DNA from 4 places in the Psychrobacillus sp. NPDC096426 genome. Region 1 is predicted to be linked to each of the others. Evidence: riboswitches for the same ligand, from Rfam matches in the RefSeq annotation. Region 1 holds a riboswitch; each other region holds the start of a gene.
The links. A riboswitch is a leader RNA that binds a small molecule or an ion and turns the genes downstream of it on or off. The one in region 1 is predicted to bind S-adenosylmethionine.
Positions count from the first base shown of each region.

Region 2: it holds a riboswitch for S-adenosylmethionine, as region 1 does, so the genes downstream of both, metA (homoserine O-acetyltransferase MetA) here and ACIQYS_RS13480 (methionine ABC transporter ATP-binding protein) in region 1, are expected to answer to the same signal.
Region 3: it holds a riboswitch for S-adenosylmethionine, as region 1 does, so the genes downstream of both, ACIQYS_RS14975 (methionine biosynthesis PLP-dependent protein) here and ACIQYS_RS13480 (methionine ABC transporter ATP-binding protein) in region 1, are expected to answer to the same signal.
Region 4: it holds a riboswitch for S-adenosylmethionine, as region 1 does, so the genes downstream of both, ACIQYS_RS17000 (bifunctional homocysteine S-methyltransferase/methylenetetrahydrofolate reductase) here and ACIQYS_RS13480 (methionine ABC transporter ATP-binding protein) in region 1, are expected to answer to the same signal.

Region 1 covers NZ_JBIWEX010000015.1:36,757-39,919, forward strand. Annotated here, with positions in the region: gene ACIQYS_RS13475 (methionine ABC transporter permease) at 1-373, opposite strand, end outside; gene ACIQYS_RS13480 (methionine ABC transporter ATP-binding protein) at 366-1,391, opposite strand; SAM riboswitch class I at 1,585-1,689, opposite strand; gene ACIQYS_RS13485 (thioredoxin family protein) at 1,731-2,051, opposite strand; gene ACIQYS_RS13490 (toprim domain-containing protein) at 2,063-2,413, opposite strand; gene gcvH (glycine cleavage system protein GcvH) at 2,490-2,870, opposite strand; gene ACIQYS_RS13500 (arsenate reductase family protein) at 2,945-3,163, opposite strand, start outside.
Region 2 covers NZ_JBIWEX010000036.1:10,117-13,279, reverse strand. Annotated here, with positions in the region: gene ACIQYS_RS20740 (aldo/keto reductase) at 1-705, shown strand, start outside; gene metA (homoserine O-acetyltransferase MetA) at 744-1,652, opposite strand; SAM riboswitch class I at 1,736-1,843, opposite strand; gene ACIQYS_RS20730 (VOC family protein) at 1,997-2,926, opposite strand.
Region 3 covers NZ_JBIWEX010000018.1:8,528-11,690, forward strand. Annotated here, with positions in the region: gene metC (cystathionine beta-lyase) at 1-371, opposite strand, end outside; gene ACIQYS_RS14975 (methionine biosynthesis PLP-dependent protein) at 368-1,489, opposite strand; SAM riboswitch class I at 1,573-1,679, opposite strand; gene ACIQYS_RS14980 (M20 metallopeptidase family protein) at 1,847-3,043, shown strand; gene ACIQYS_RS14985 (hypothetical protein) at 3,103-3,163, opposite strand, start outside.
Region 4 covers NZ_JBIWEX010000022.1:39,576-42,738, reverse strand. Annotated here, with positions in the region: gene ACIQYS_RS17005 (nuclease-related domain-containing protein) at 188-1,078, shown strand; SAM riboswitch class I at 1,296-1,401, shown strand; gene ACIQYS_RS17000 (bifunctional homocysteine S-methyltransferase/methylenetetrahydrofolate reductase) at 1,582-3,163, shown strand, end outside.

The DNA.
Region 1 (3,163 bases):
AAACACCTTTATCAATTTCCCGTAAAGCGATTAACACCATACGCGCATAGAACGGAGCAGCCCCAATGACGAGAGCAGGGAACGCTGCATTTGGCCCACGCATTGTGCCAACTAAAAATTTCGTTAAAGGAATTAATAAAATGATTAAAATAATAAACGGAATAGATCGGAATATATTTACAAAAGCCCCTGTTAACCAGTTCGCTAGCTTATTTGCCCATGCTTGATGTGGACTTGTTAAGAATAATAAAAGACCGAGTGCTAAACCAATAACTGCTGTTAATATAGTAGAAATTGCCGTCATATATAATGTTTCGAGCGCAGCGTCCCACATTTTAGGCCAATCAACATTCGGAAAAAGCGTATTAATCATTGTTGATCACCTCTGTACTTACTTTTTGATCATGTATAAATTGGATCGCTTCATCGACTGCAAATGCATCGCCCTCTAATTGCAGAATTAGTGTACCAAATGCACCGCTCTTTGTATGCGATATATTTCCTTGCACAATATTCACTTCTAGTTCGAATTGTTTGATCAGCCTAGAAAGTATTGGTTGTTCCGTTTGTTCTCCAACAAAGGTGAGTTTGATTAACTTCCCATTTGGATATAGATCCACTAAGTTTTGGATCGTTTGCATTGTTTGCGTCGATTCAGAAACTTGTGAAACAAATCTTTTGGTAATCGGTTGATGTGGATTTTGGAAAACTTCTAACACGTCGCCCTCTTCAACTACGTGTCCACCTTCCATTACCGCCACGCGATTGCAAATTTTTTGAATGACTTGCATTTCGTGTGTGATCAATACAATCGTTAAACCTAGCTTCTCATTAATGCTGACTAATAGATCCAAAATAGCATCCGTTGTTTCTGGATCCAGGGCTGATGTTGCTTCATCGCATAGCAATACTTCTGGACGATTTGCTAATGCTCTGGCAATTCCTACACGTTGTTTCTGCCCACCTGATAGTTGGGAAGGATAGTAATTGCCTCTCCCTTCTAAGCCTACAAGCTCTATCAACTCATTCACTCGTGCTACTCGCTGATCTTTTGGAACTCCAGCTATTTCAAGCGGGAAAGCAATGTTTTCTGCGACTGTTCTGGACCATAACAAGTTAAAATGTTGGAAAATCATACTCACTTTGTGTCGAACTTGACGAAGTTTGTCCTCATTTATAGAAGTAATTTCTTTTCCGTTTACAACTATTTGTCCAGCAGTTGGTTTCTCTAATCCATTGAGCAACCGGATTAATGTACTTTTCCCAGCACCACTATATCCAATAATGCCGAAAATCTCGCCTTGCTTTATGTCAAGATTTACATCGTCAACAGCAATTATCGTACCTTGTTTCGTTTTAAACTTCTTCGAAACGTCTTTTAAACTTATCATGTAAATCTCACACCCTCCTAATCAATTACGCCTCGGAGTACTTACGCCCAAGGCTTATACTTTATTTTTGCAAGGTTTGAACACTGCTCCTGCGGTTACTCGTCGCAAACAATAACTGCTGAATAAAGTAAAAAATCCCTTCTGCAAAAGAGCAGAAGGGAAGTAAGTTATCTATAAATAGAACTTTTCCATTCTCTCATTTCCCAAAGCATTCGCTTTGCGTGATTTGGCACCATTTCATTTTCATGACGGTTGCCGGGCTTCATAGGGCACTTCCCTCCACCACTCTTAATAAGAGTAACACTATTTAATTTATATGACTCAGTAAGACGTATTTTATCACATTTCTACTTCGTCGTCAATTCTTTTTATTGTTTCTAACAGAAAAGGAACGGATTGAAAAGCGTATATTTTTTTATATACATGACCTTGTTTGGCAATCAACAGGCATGGGACACTTTCAATTTCATATTCCATCGCTAGGTTTTCTAAATAATTTATATTTGCTTGGCCAACTGGATTCGGTACTAATTCATTAATCACTTGCATCATTTTACTTGCTACCATGCAAGTACCGCACATCGGTGTATAGAGATAGAATAGCGAAAGCTGGTTGCCATTTTTTAATTGCTCCCACTGTTCACGCGTCCATTCATTCACAAAACATCATCCTAAAGTAAAAATTCTTTTTTCACTTTAATATTAACACGTTTCAGTATAGATGCCAAAACTTTGAAAGGGGTATTGGCGACTTCGCAATACATCGGATTCGTGTAAAGATGAATTGCTTCTGGATATTCTTTTCGGACGACGGAACGTATTTGTTCACCTGATTTATCCGCATCTAAAAAAGCGTATATGGGTAAATCATCGTATGGGCTCAAAATTTCCTCTAGCTTTACATTAGAGATCGTACCATTTGTACAAATAATTTCTGGGGATTCATCAAGAAGTCGTAAAAGCTGAAGCTTATCCGATCTTCCTTCGACGAGAATTACTTTTTCACTAAAAACTTTAGCCAATTAGCTTCTCTCCCTAATTATCATCGTTAACTCAGTATATGAAAAAAACGCCGACAATTAACCGGCGTTTTGATTATTATTCTGCAATTAATTCTTCGTATTGTTCAGCACTTAATAAGCCATCAATTTCAGAAGTATCTGATGGTTCTACGACGATCATCCATGCATTTTCATACGGAGATTCGTTTACAAATTCAGGGCTATCTTCTAGTTCGCTATTTACTTCTACAACTTTTCCACTAATAGGCGCATAAAGTTCTGAAACAGTTTTTACTGATTCTACACTACCGAATGGGTCTCCTGCTTTAATATCGTCTCCCACTTGTGGAAGTTCAACAAACACGATATCCCCAAGCTCAGATTGTGCAAAATGAGTAATACCGATACGTGCATTACCACCTTCTGTTTTTACCCATTCATGCTCTTCTGAGTATTTCAATTCTTTTGGTGTGCTCATAAATTATACCCCTCTCAAATAAGTTATATATTCATCTATAATATTCACATATTTTTATGATAAAAACAACTACTTTAGGACTTTATCCAAATTTGTTCAAACTCTTCTTCTTTAAAACCAAGTGTCAGATGTTTACCATCAAAAACAAGTGGTCTTTTCACTAGCATCCCATCGGATACTAGCTTTTCAATCTGTTCTTCTTCTGTCATATTTGGAAGCTTGTCTTTTAATTGTAGTTCTCGATATTTTGTTCCACTTGTATTAAAAAGTTTCTTTATTTCGATGTTTGTTTT
Region 2 (3,163 bases), on a different contig from region 1:
AGCCGTCACGAAATTGTCTTAGCTTCAAAAGGTGCGCATAAATTAGAAGATGGACAATTTTTAATAGACAACTCTCCTAAGTTTTTAAGAGAAACAGTGGAAAATAGTTTGCGCCGTCTTCAAACAGACTATATTGATTTATTTTACATACATTATCCAGATGAGGACACGCCAAAAGAAGAAGCAATTGGAACACTTCACCGGTTAAAAGAAGAAGGGAAAATTCGAGCGATTGGTGTTTCAAACTTCACACTAGATCAATTAAAAGAAGGTAACCAAAATGGATATATTGATGTTCTTCAATCTGGTTATAATTTGTTAAATCGAAATGCAGAAAATGATTTTATGCCATATACGTTGGAGCATAATATTTCCTTTATCCCTTATTTCCCACTCGCTTCAGGCCTATTAACAGGAAAATTCGATAAAAATAGTACATTTGAAGATGGCCGTTCCAAAAATCCATTATTCCAAGGAGAAGCATTTGTTCGCAATTTAGAAAAAGTAGAACAACTTCGTCAAATAGCTAATGATAAAAGTGTTGCGATTTCAAATGTTGTACTTGCCTGGTATTTAGCGAAAGATGCAATCGATGTAATCATTCCCGGAGCGAAAAAACCGGATCAAGTTTTAGATAATTTAAAAACACAAGATGTGCAGCTTACACCTGACGAGGTTGCGGAAATCGATCGTATCTTTAAATAAATACCATCACAGAGCGAACTTCCGCTCTGTGCTTTTGTTTATTCCCATTCGTAAGGTGTTTGTTGGTACACATAATAGTTCAACCAGTTAGAAAATAATAAATGCGTATGTGAACGCCATGTATTTAATGGTTCTTTAGATGGATCATCGTTAGGAAAATAATTTTCCGGCACATCTATATCAATTCCTTTATCCACATCACGGCTATATTCGTCTGCTAGAGTTGTCGCATCATATTCTAAATGACCAGTAACCATTATATGTTTTTCATCTTTGGAGATAATAAGAAATACGCCGGCTTCGTCAGATTTAGATAGTAAATTTAATCTTGGTTCGTTTTTAATTTCATCATAAGAAACCGATGTATAACGGGATACTGGTGCGTTAAATACATCGTTAAAACCTCGCACTAGATTCACCGTTAAATCAGATAGCTGATGAGCAAACACACCAAAACATTTCTTTGGTAAGTCATATTTATCGATTCCATAATGATGGTATAGAGCTGCTTGTGCTCCCCAACATATATGTAAAACGGACGTAACATTCGTTTTTGCCCAGTCCATTATTTGGACCATTTCTTCCCAGTAATTTACTTCTTCAAATGGCAAATGTTCAATAGGGGCCCCGGTAATAATCATACCATCGTACTTACGGTGTTTGATCTCTTCGAACGTTGTGTAAAATGTATCTAAATGCGTTTTACTTACATTTTTAGATTCATGAGAAGCCATATTCATAAAAGTAACATTCACTTGTAATGGTGTATTCCCTAAAAGTCTTAACAGCTGTAGTTCTGTTTTCTCTTTTTCAGGCATTAAATTTAATATTATGATATTGATAGGACGGATGTCCTGCTCAGTAGCACGTTCTTCATCCATCACGAATATCTTTTCTTTTTTTAAAATTTTAGTTGCTGGCAAGTGCTTTGGTACATTAATCGGCATTGTCTTTCTCTTCCTTTCTATGTAACATAAAAAAAACCTCTTTTCTTATAGATAAGAAAAGAGGGTGTATTGATAGCTCTCTGTTCTTATCTCTCAAGATAAAAAAATCTTGTAGGAGTTAGCACCTTTCTGACAACTCAGAGGTTGCTGAAGCTTCACAGGGCCATTCCCTCAGCTTCTCTTGATAAGAATATTAAATTTGTTTATTTAATCTTATAAAGATTATCACGGGAAAACTATTTGTGCAACTATTTAGAATTAATAAATAAACATTTATTTAAACCTTGTTGTTATTAAGCAAATAAAGACCTCCCAAAGAAATATTAGGAAGGTCTTTAATTATGCTAATGTAAATTTTGTATTTCAAAAATGATACCATTTCCACTTGGATCTTTTGTAGAAAGTGTTTGTTCATGCATTTGTATATCATAATTGTGTTGTTTAAACTGTTTTTTCAATTCTTCCAAAGCCTCATTTGTTGGAAGTACTATTGTGTATTCTTTTAATCCAGTTGCATTTGCTTTTGGCTGAGGATTGTTTTCCCCCGCCCAAACATTCCCTGCAATATGATGGTGATATCCACCTGCTGAAATAAAAAATACAGACTCTAATATTGTTTGTTTTTCGAATCCAATAACATCTACATAAAATTTTGTAGATTCCTGTACATTTCCTACACGTAAATGCACATGTCCAATTTTAGTTTCAGCTGGAATACTACCATCTGTATCAAAATCCGCAATTTCAGCTAACTCTTTAAGATCTAACGGATTACTCCCACCTGGGTATTTGGACCAGTCTTCTACTGCTCGATCTGCGTAAATTTCAATTCCATTTCCTTCAATATCATATAAATAAAATGCTTCACTGTAGCCATGATCACTTGCGCTATCTAAACGAGCAATTGGGATGAAACGTTCAAAATGCGTAAAACGCTGTTCTTGCTCCCTTGGGCTATCTACCGTCTTTTTGCTTCGTAAAATATGAAAAAACTTCGTTGCAAATGATTCCCTAGTCGGCAATAAAAATGCTGTATGGAAAACGCCGGTGCTTCTTGAAGGCTGTAATTCATCTGCTGATTTTTCTAGTACTAAAATTGCTTTTTTACCACCTTTTCCAGCAAGTAAAGCTTTTGTATTATCCTGTTGAATTACTTGTAATCCAACAACATCCTCGTAAAATGCTATTTGTCTTTCTAAATCCATCACTTTTAATACAACATGTCCAATATATGTATCTGGATGAATAACAAATGGTTGTTCTGTCTTTGTCATATAAACTCTCCCAACTTTCTTTACTTAGCCAATCAATAGCTTCTAAAGATACTCTATACTAATCCCTAGTTTTTTTATGGGTTTATATCACATTATCATTTACTTTTTTTATTTGCAATAGTTTGATTAATATGATTAACAAAATAAAACCCTTTCCAATGGAAAACACTATTTGGAAAGGGTTTACTATTAAGTTTTATAGCAACTAGAAAAACCAAAAAATATTGCTACAATTAT
Region 3 (3,163 bases), on a different contig from region 1:
GAATGGTCAATTCCGAATCTCGGTAAAACTTCTGTTATGAAACGATATGTCCCACCGTAAACTTCCTCTGTTACAACAAGATGGTCTCCTGAAGAAAGTAACATTAGAGCAGAGGATATTGCCGCAATACCAGAAGCAAAAGCAAAGCCTCTTGTGCCACCTTCTAGCTCAGCGATCGTTTTTTCTAAGGCATCTCTAGTCGGGTTGCCGGATCTACTATAGTCATATGGTCCAAAACTATCAAAACTTTCTTGGTGGAATGTAGAAGATAAATAGATTGGTACGTTGACTGCGCCTGTTTTTTGTTCGTAATTTCCACGTGTGGAGGCTGTGATTAAGCTAGTTTCCAAGCTTTCGTTCACGTTACTCATGAGTGAATCACATCCCTTTCTAATTTCGCAAAAACTTGTTTCAAATCCGCAATTAAATCTTCTGCTTCTTCTACACCAACAGAAAAGCGTAACAAACTATTATCCACACCTCTTGCAATCCGCTCTTCTTCTGGAATTTCCGCATGGGTTTGTGTAGTAGGGTACGTGATGAAGCTTTCAACGCCACCTAAACTCTCCGCAAAAACGATTAATTGAAGGTTTTCTAAAAATGGTCCAACCCATTCGCTTTTGTGTAAGCGGAAAGAAAGCATACCCCCAATTCCAGGGTAAAATACTTCTTTTACAGCAGTTTCATTTTGTAAAAACTCCACGATTTTCTTCGCATTCGCATCATGTTGTTTCATGCGCAAGTGTAGCGTTTTTAGTCCCCGAATTAATAACCAAGAATCGAAAGGGGAGAGAACTGCTCCTGCAGCATTATGATTAATAATCAATTTTTCGCTAAGTGTTTTCCCTTTAGTTACAACGAGACCAGCAAGGACATCATTATGCCCACCAATATATTTAGTGCCACTATGCATCACAATATCTGCCCCTAGCTCAATTGGCCTTTGTAAGTAAGGAGTTAAGAACGTGTTATCCACGATCAGTAGTAATTGATATTTTTTTGCTAAATCACTGTATTGTGCAATGTCAATTTCTTGCATGAGTGGATTAGTAGGTGTTTCGATGAAAAGTGCTTTTGTGTTTTCCGTTATTAATGCTTCTACTTCCTCTACGGATTCAAACGTGGCATAAGAAGTACGAATATTGTAGGAATCTGCGTATTGATTGAACAAACGATATGTCCCACCGTAAAGATCTTCAGGCGCAATGATTTCATCCCCAGATCGGAAAAGAGACAATATTAACTGGATTGCGGCCATACCAGAACTACAGGCAAAACCAGCATCCCCTCCTTCTAACTTCGCAATTCCTTCTTCTAAAATTGTGCGCGTTGGATTTTTTGTACGCGTGTAGTCGTAACCGGTGGATTGACCAACCCCTGCATGTTTATAAGCTGTTGATAAATGAATAGGGGGATTGACGGCACCTGTCCGCGGATCACTATGATTTCCTAATTGCACTAATTCGGTTTCTAAACACTTTTTTGTCATTAATAATCATCCTCTACCAATAAATTAAAATAAAAAGAGGATTCCCTATAAGAAGAGAATCCTCAAAAAAATTGAAGTTAGTCTTCTTATCTTCTAGACAATTGCTGTCTATTGGAGTTAGCACCATACCTACATGTGGCTGGTTGCTGAGACATCTTCGGGCCAATCCCTCCGTCTCTCTGGATAAGAAATAAAATATGAAATTTTCTAAAAGTTTTATTGAAGTAATGGTATCATGAGTTGAATATTTATACAACATCATTTTTGTAAAACTTTTGTCTGTTGAAAAGTAATTCAGATAAGTATATAATCCAATATGTTTAGTATGAATTTAAAATGAAGAATGGAGGAAAGAAAATGGAATCGGTTACACAAGAAACGGATCTACAGTCTATTTTCACTGAAATAGACAATAGTTTTGACGAAATTGTTAGTTGGAGAAGATATTTACACCAACATCCTGAGTTATCTTTTGAAGAAACGGAAACAGCTAAATATATTGCAGACAAATTAGAAGACTTTGGATTAGTAGTGAAGAAGAACATTGGTGGACATGGTCTAATCGGAATTTTGACCGGTGCACAAGCTGGAAAAACGATTGCTTTAAGAGCAGATTTTGACGCGTTACCTATTGAAGATGAGAAAAACGTGCCTTATAAATCGCTTAATCCTGGTGTAATGCATGCTTGTGGTCATGATGGGCATACAACAGCTCTTCTTGCAACAGCACAAACGTTAAGTAAATATCGAGAAAAAATTAAAGGTAAAATCATATTCATCTTTCAACCGGCTGAAGAACAGCCTCCAGGTGGGGCAAAGTTCATGATCGAAGAAAACGTGCTAGATGGTGTCGATTATGTTTTTGCTGCACATCTCGATTCAAAAGTCCCCATTGGAAAAGCTTCTGTTGGGGCGGGATATAAAATGGCGGCAGTAGACAAGTTTGAGGTTAAGATCCAAGGAATTGGTGGACACGGAGCAAGACCTCAAGACTCAGTCGATTCTATAGTCATTGGAAGTGAAATCGTCAATTCGCTTCAAAAAATAGTAAGCCGTAGAATTGATCCATTAGAATCTGCCGTAGTTACAATCGGTGTATTCCATGCAGGGAGTGCTTTTAATATTATTGCTGATACGGCTAAATTGGAGGGAACTGTCCGTACATTTAGTGAATCAGTACGAAAACAAGTAAAAGAGGAGATTTATTCGATTGTAGAGGGAATTACAAAAGGATTCCATGCTCATTTTGAAATCGACTATCTTCACGGTTATCCTGCACTATACAATCATCTTGAGGAAAGCGCGCTCGTCCAAAATTTGTTGTCGGACGTGTTTAGTGAAGAAAACGTGATTGATATGGACGCATCTATGGGTGCAGAAGATTTTTCCTATTTCTTATTGGAAAAGCCAGGTACTTATTTCAAAGTAGGCTCTCAAAATGAAGACCAAAATACGCAGTATCCACATCATCATCCAAAGTTTGACTTTGATGAAAGAGCGTTGTTAAACATTGAAAAATCATTTGTTAAAATTGTCGCACATTACTTGTTTTAATATTAAAAAATAGGCATGTGCGGAAAGTACTCCGGACATGCCGTAAATGTAGAATTTAGTTACATCAACATTGGAAGAAAGAATGCAATTGCTCCAAGCACAATGGAAGACCAAGCTAAG
Region 4 (3,163 bases), on a different contig from region 1:
TGTGGGACCAAAATTTAATTTTGGTCCTTTTTTTATTGGCAAAATGAAATTGTTCGTGTTTTGATGGAATTTACAATTTTTGAGAATGTGATACGATGCGGATGGGGGTGGTTTATTGATCGTTAAAACACGTTCATATGAGTATAACTTGGTAGGCTTACAGTTTCTGGATAGGAGGTTGCCAGATATGCACGCTATGAAAGAGTTGATCCATTCCAAGGTGCAAGCTGCGAGAGCGGGAGTTAATGGTGAGGTAAGGGTGGATGATGTGTTTCAGAAATATTCATTTCCTTTTGAGTATGTAGTGCTACACGATGTAAGTTTAGAGTCCCGGGGGAAATTTCAGATGGACACGATTTGTTTGACGCAGTATTTCGCGGTTATTTTAGAAAGTAAAAATATCGGAGGGAGCTTGTCGTTTAAGGATAATCCACTCCAATTAGTTCGAGAGTTAGACGATGGGAAAATGGATGCATTTGAGAGTCCTGAGGTCCAAATTGAACGAAACAAGTATTTGTTGAGTGACTGGTTTCGTTCCATTGGTGTGGAGCTTCCTATTTATGGGGTGATTGTATTAAGTAATCCTAAAACAATCGTAGTGAATTCTCCGCATAAATTTCCAATAATTTTCCCACAAACGATTCCAGTATTTTTACGAAATATTCCAAGGGCCAAAGTTTATATGGATGTGCACCAAATGCATAATCTTGCGAAGGAAATCGTAGCAAGCCATCGGTCGTACATTCCTTATCCAATGTGCAAGAGATGGAGTATAGACCCACGTGATTTGTTGACAGGTGTGCTTTGTGAAAAGTGCGATAAGCTTGTGATGGTGAAGCGGAAAAACGGATGGAACTGTTTGAACTGTGGTCATGTGGATCGGCACGCCCATGAGAAAGCAATTCGAGAGTGGTTTGTGCTAATTGGAGAGAGCATTAATAATCGGCAGTGTCGATATTTTTTGCAGTTGGACTCTTTTCAATCCGCCTCACGTATTTTAAATTCGATGGGACTTGTTAGAGAGGGCACATCTAAAAGTAACACAATTTATAAGTGGATTTGGGATGAAAAAAGTTGAATCGGATAATGAACCAGCAGAATAGGATAATAGATGCTGATAATCGGATAATGAATGGGAGAAATCGGATAACCGACTAGGATAATCGGATAATCAGTACCATTAATCGGATAATACTGTAATCGCCATAACAAAATTAAGAAAATTCAAATCATTACTTGACGCTTCACCTTATTAAAGGTACGATAAAACTACTATATAAAAACTGAATATTAAATTCTTATCAAGAGAAGCTGAGGGACTGGCCCTTTGAAGCTTCAGCAACCTGCCGAATAGGTTAGGTGCTAAATCCAGCAGACGGTTAATAGTCTGAAAGATGAGAAGGGACGAATTTTGTAAACTCGTAAAGCCTTCTTTTTAAAGTGGGCTTTTTTATTTTTTATTTAGTCGGGGCGGATGTCACAGATTTTGTAAGGAGTTCATCGAACAAGTTCGATGCAGAATCTGGACGCACTGTTTTATGCGCCAAGGCGAATTTGATTAGATAGAGAGGATGAGTGCAAATGAGTTTGTTAGATAAGTTGAAAACGAATATGTTAACAGCGGATGGGGCGATGGGAACGCTCCTCTATTCAAACGGAATTGATTATTGCAATGAAGAATTAAACATCGAAAGACCAGAAATTATCGAAAAAATCCACCAGGACTATATTGCCGCTGGTGCAGATATTATTCAAACAAATACATACGGTGCGAATGCGATTAAACTAGCAAGATATGGACTGGAGAATCGTGTAAAAGAAATAAATGAAGCGGCAATTCAAATCGCGAAACGAGCTGCCGCACCAGGCGGACAATTTGTACTTGGAACAATAGGTGGAATTCGAGGGATTCGAAAAAGCGATGCAACTTTAGAGGAAATTATTCAAATGGTCGACAGCCAAGTAAATCATTTGCTTACTGGAAATCCAGATGGACTATTACTTGAAACGTATTATGATTTCGAAGAGTTAGCTGCGACTGTGACACATTTACGAAAACGGACGAATACACCGATCATCGCGCAAGTATCGATGCATGAGCCGGGTATATTGCAAAACGGGCTATCATTAAACGATGCACTACAACAGCTGGACGCAATAGGAGCAGACGTCGTTGGAGTCAATTGTCGTCTAGGCCCTTTCCATACGATACAAGCGCTCGAAGGGGTCACGCTTCCGAAAAGTGCATTCCTTTCTGCATTCCCCAATGCCAGTTTGTTGGACATGGAAGATGGACGTATTGTGTACGAATCGGAGGCTGATTATTTCGGTCGTGCGGCGCTAAACTTACGTGAAGAAGGGGTTCGATTGATCGGTGGATGCTGCGGAACGACTCCTAAGCATATCGAAGCAACCAAAAAAAGAATTGGTCATTTACCACCATTAACTAAGAAAGTCGTTGCCCCTAGAAAGCAGATTATCATTCGCGAGGCAGAGCCGAATATTAACGAACCGCTTCATGAAAAAGCACAAAAGGAACGGACGATTATTGTAGAACTAGACACTCCACGTCATCTAGATACGACAACTTTTATGGAAGGTGCTAATAAGCTTTACGATGCTGGTGTAGATGCCGTAACAATGGCGGATAATTCACTTGCTTCCCCTCGCATAAGCAATATGGCGATGGGGTCGATGTTAAAGCTGCAAAACAATATTCGACCACTTGCACATATTACTTGCCGAGATCGCAATCTTATCGGTCTGCAATCCCATTTAATGGGGTTGGATGCACTCGGTATTCATGACATTTTGGCGGTAACAGGAGATCCAACAAAAGTAGGGGACTTTCCGGGGGCCACAAGCGTTTATGATGTTTCAAGTTTGGAATTAATCCAATTAATAAAGCAGTTAAATGAAGGTATTTCCTTCTCGGGGAAATCACTTCGAAAAAAAGCAAACTTCTCTGTGGCGGCGGCTTTTAATCCAAACGTTCGAGTATTAGACCGCGCAGTAAAAAGATTAGAGAAGAAAATCGAGTGTGGAGCAGATTATTTCATCACGCAACCTGTGTATACAAAAGAAAAGATTCAAGAAATTTATGAAGCGACAAAACATTTAGCGACTCCTATTTTTATCGGTATTATGCCGCTTACAAATATTC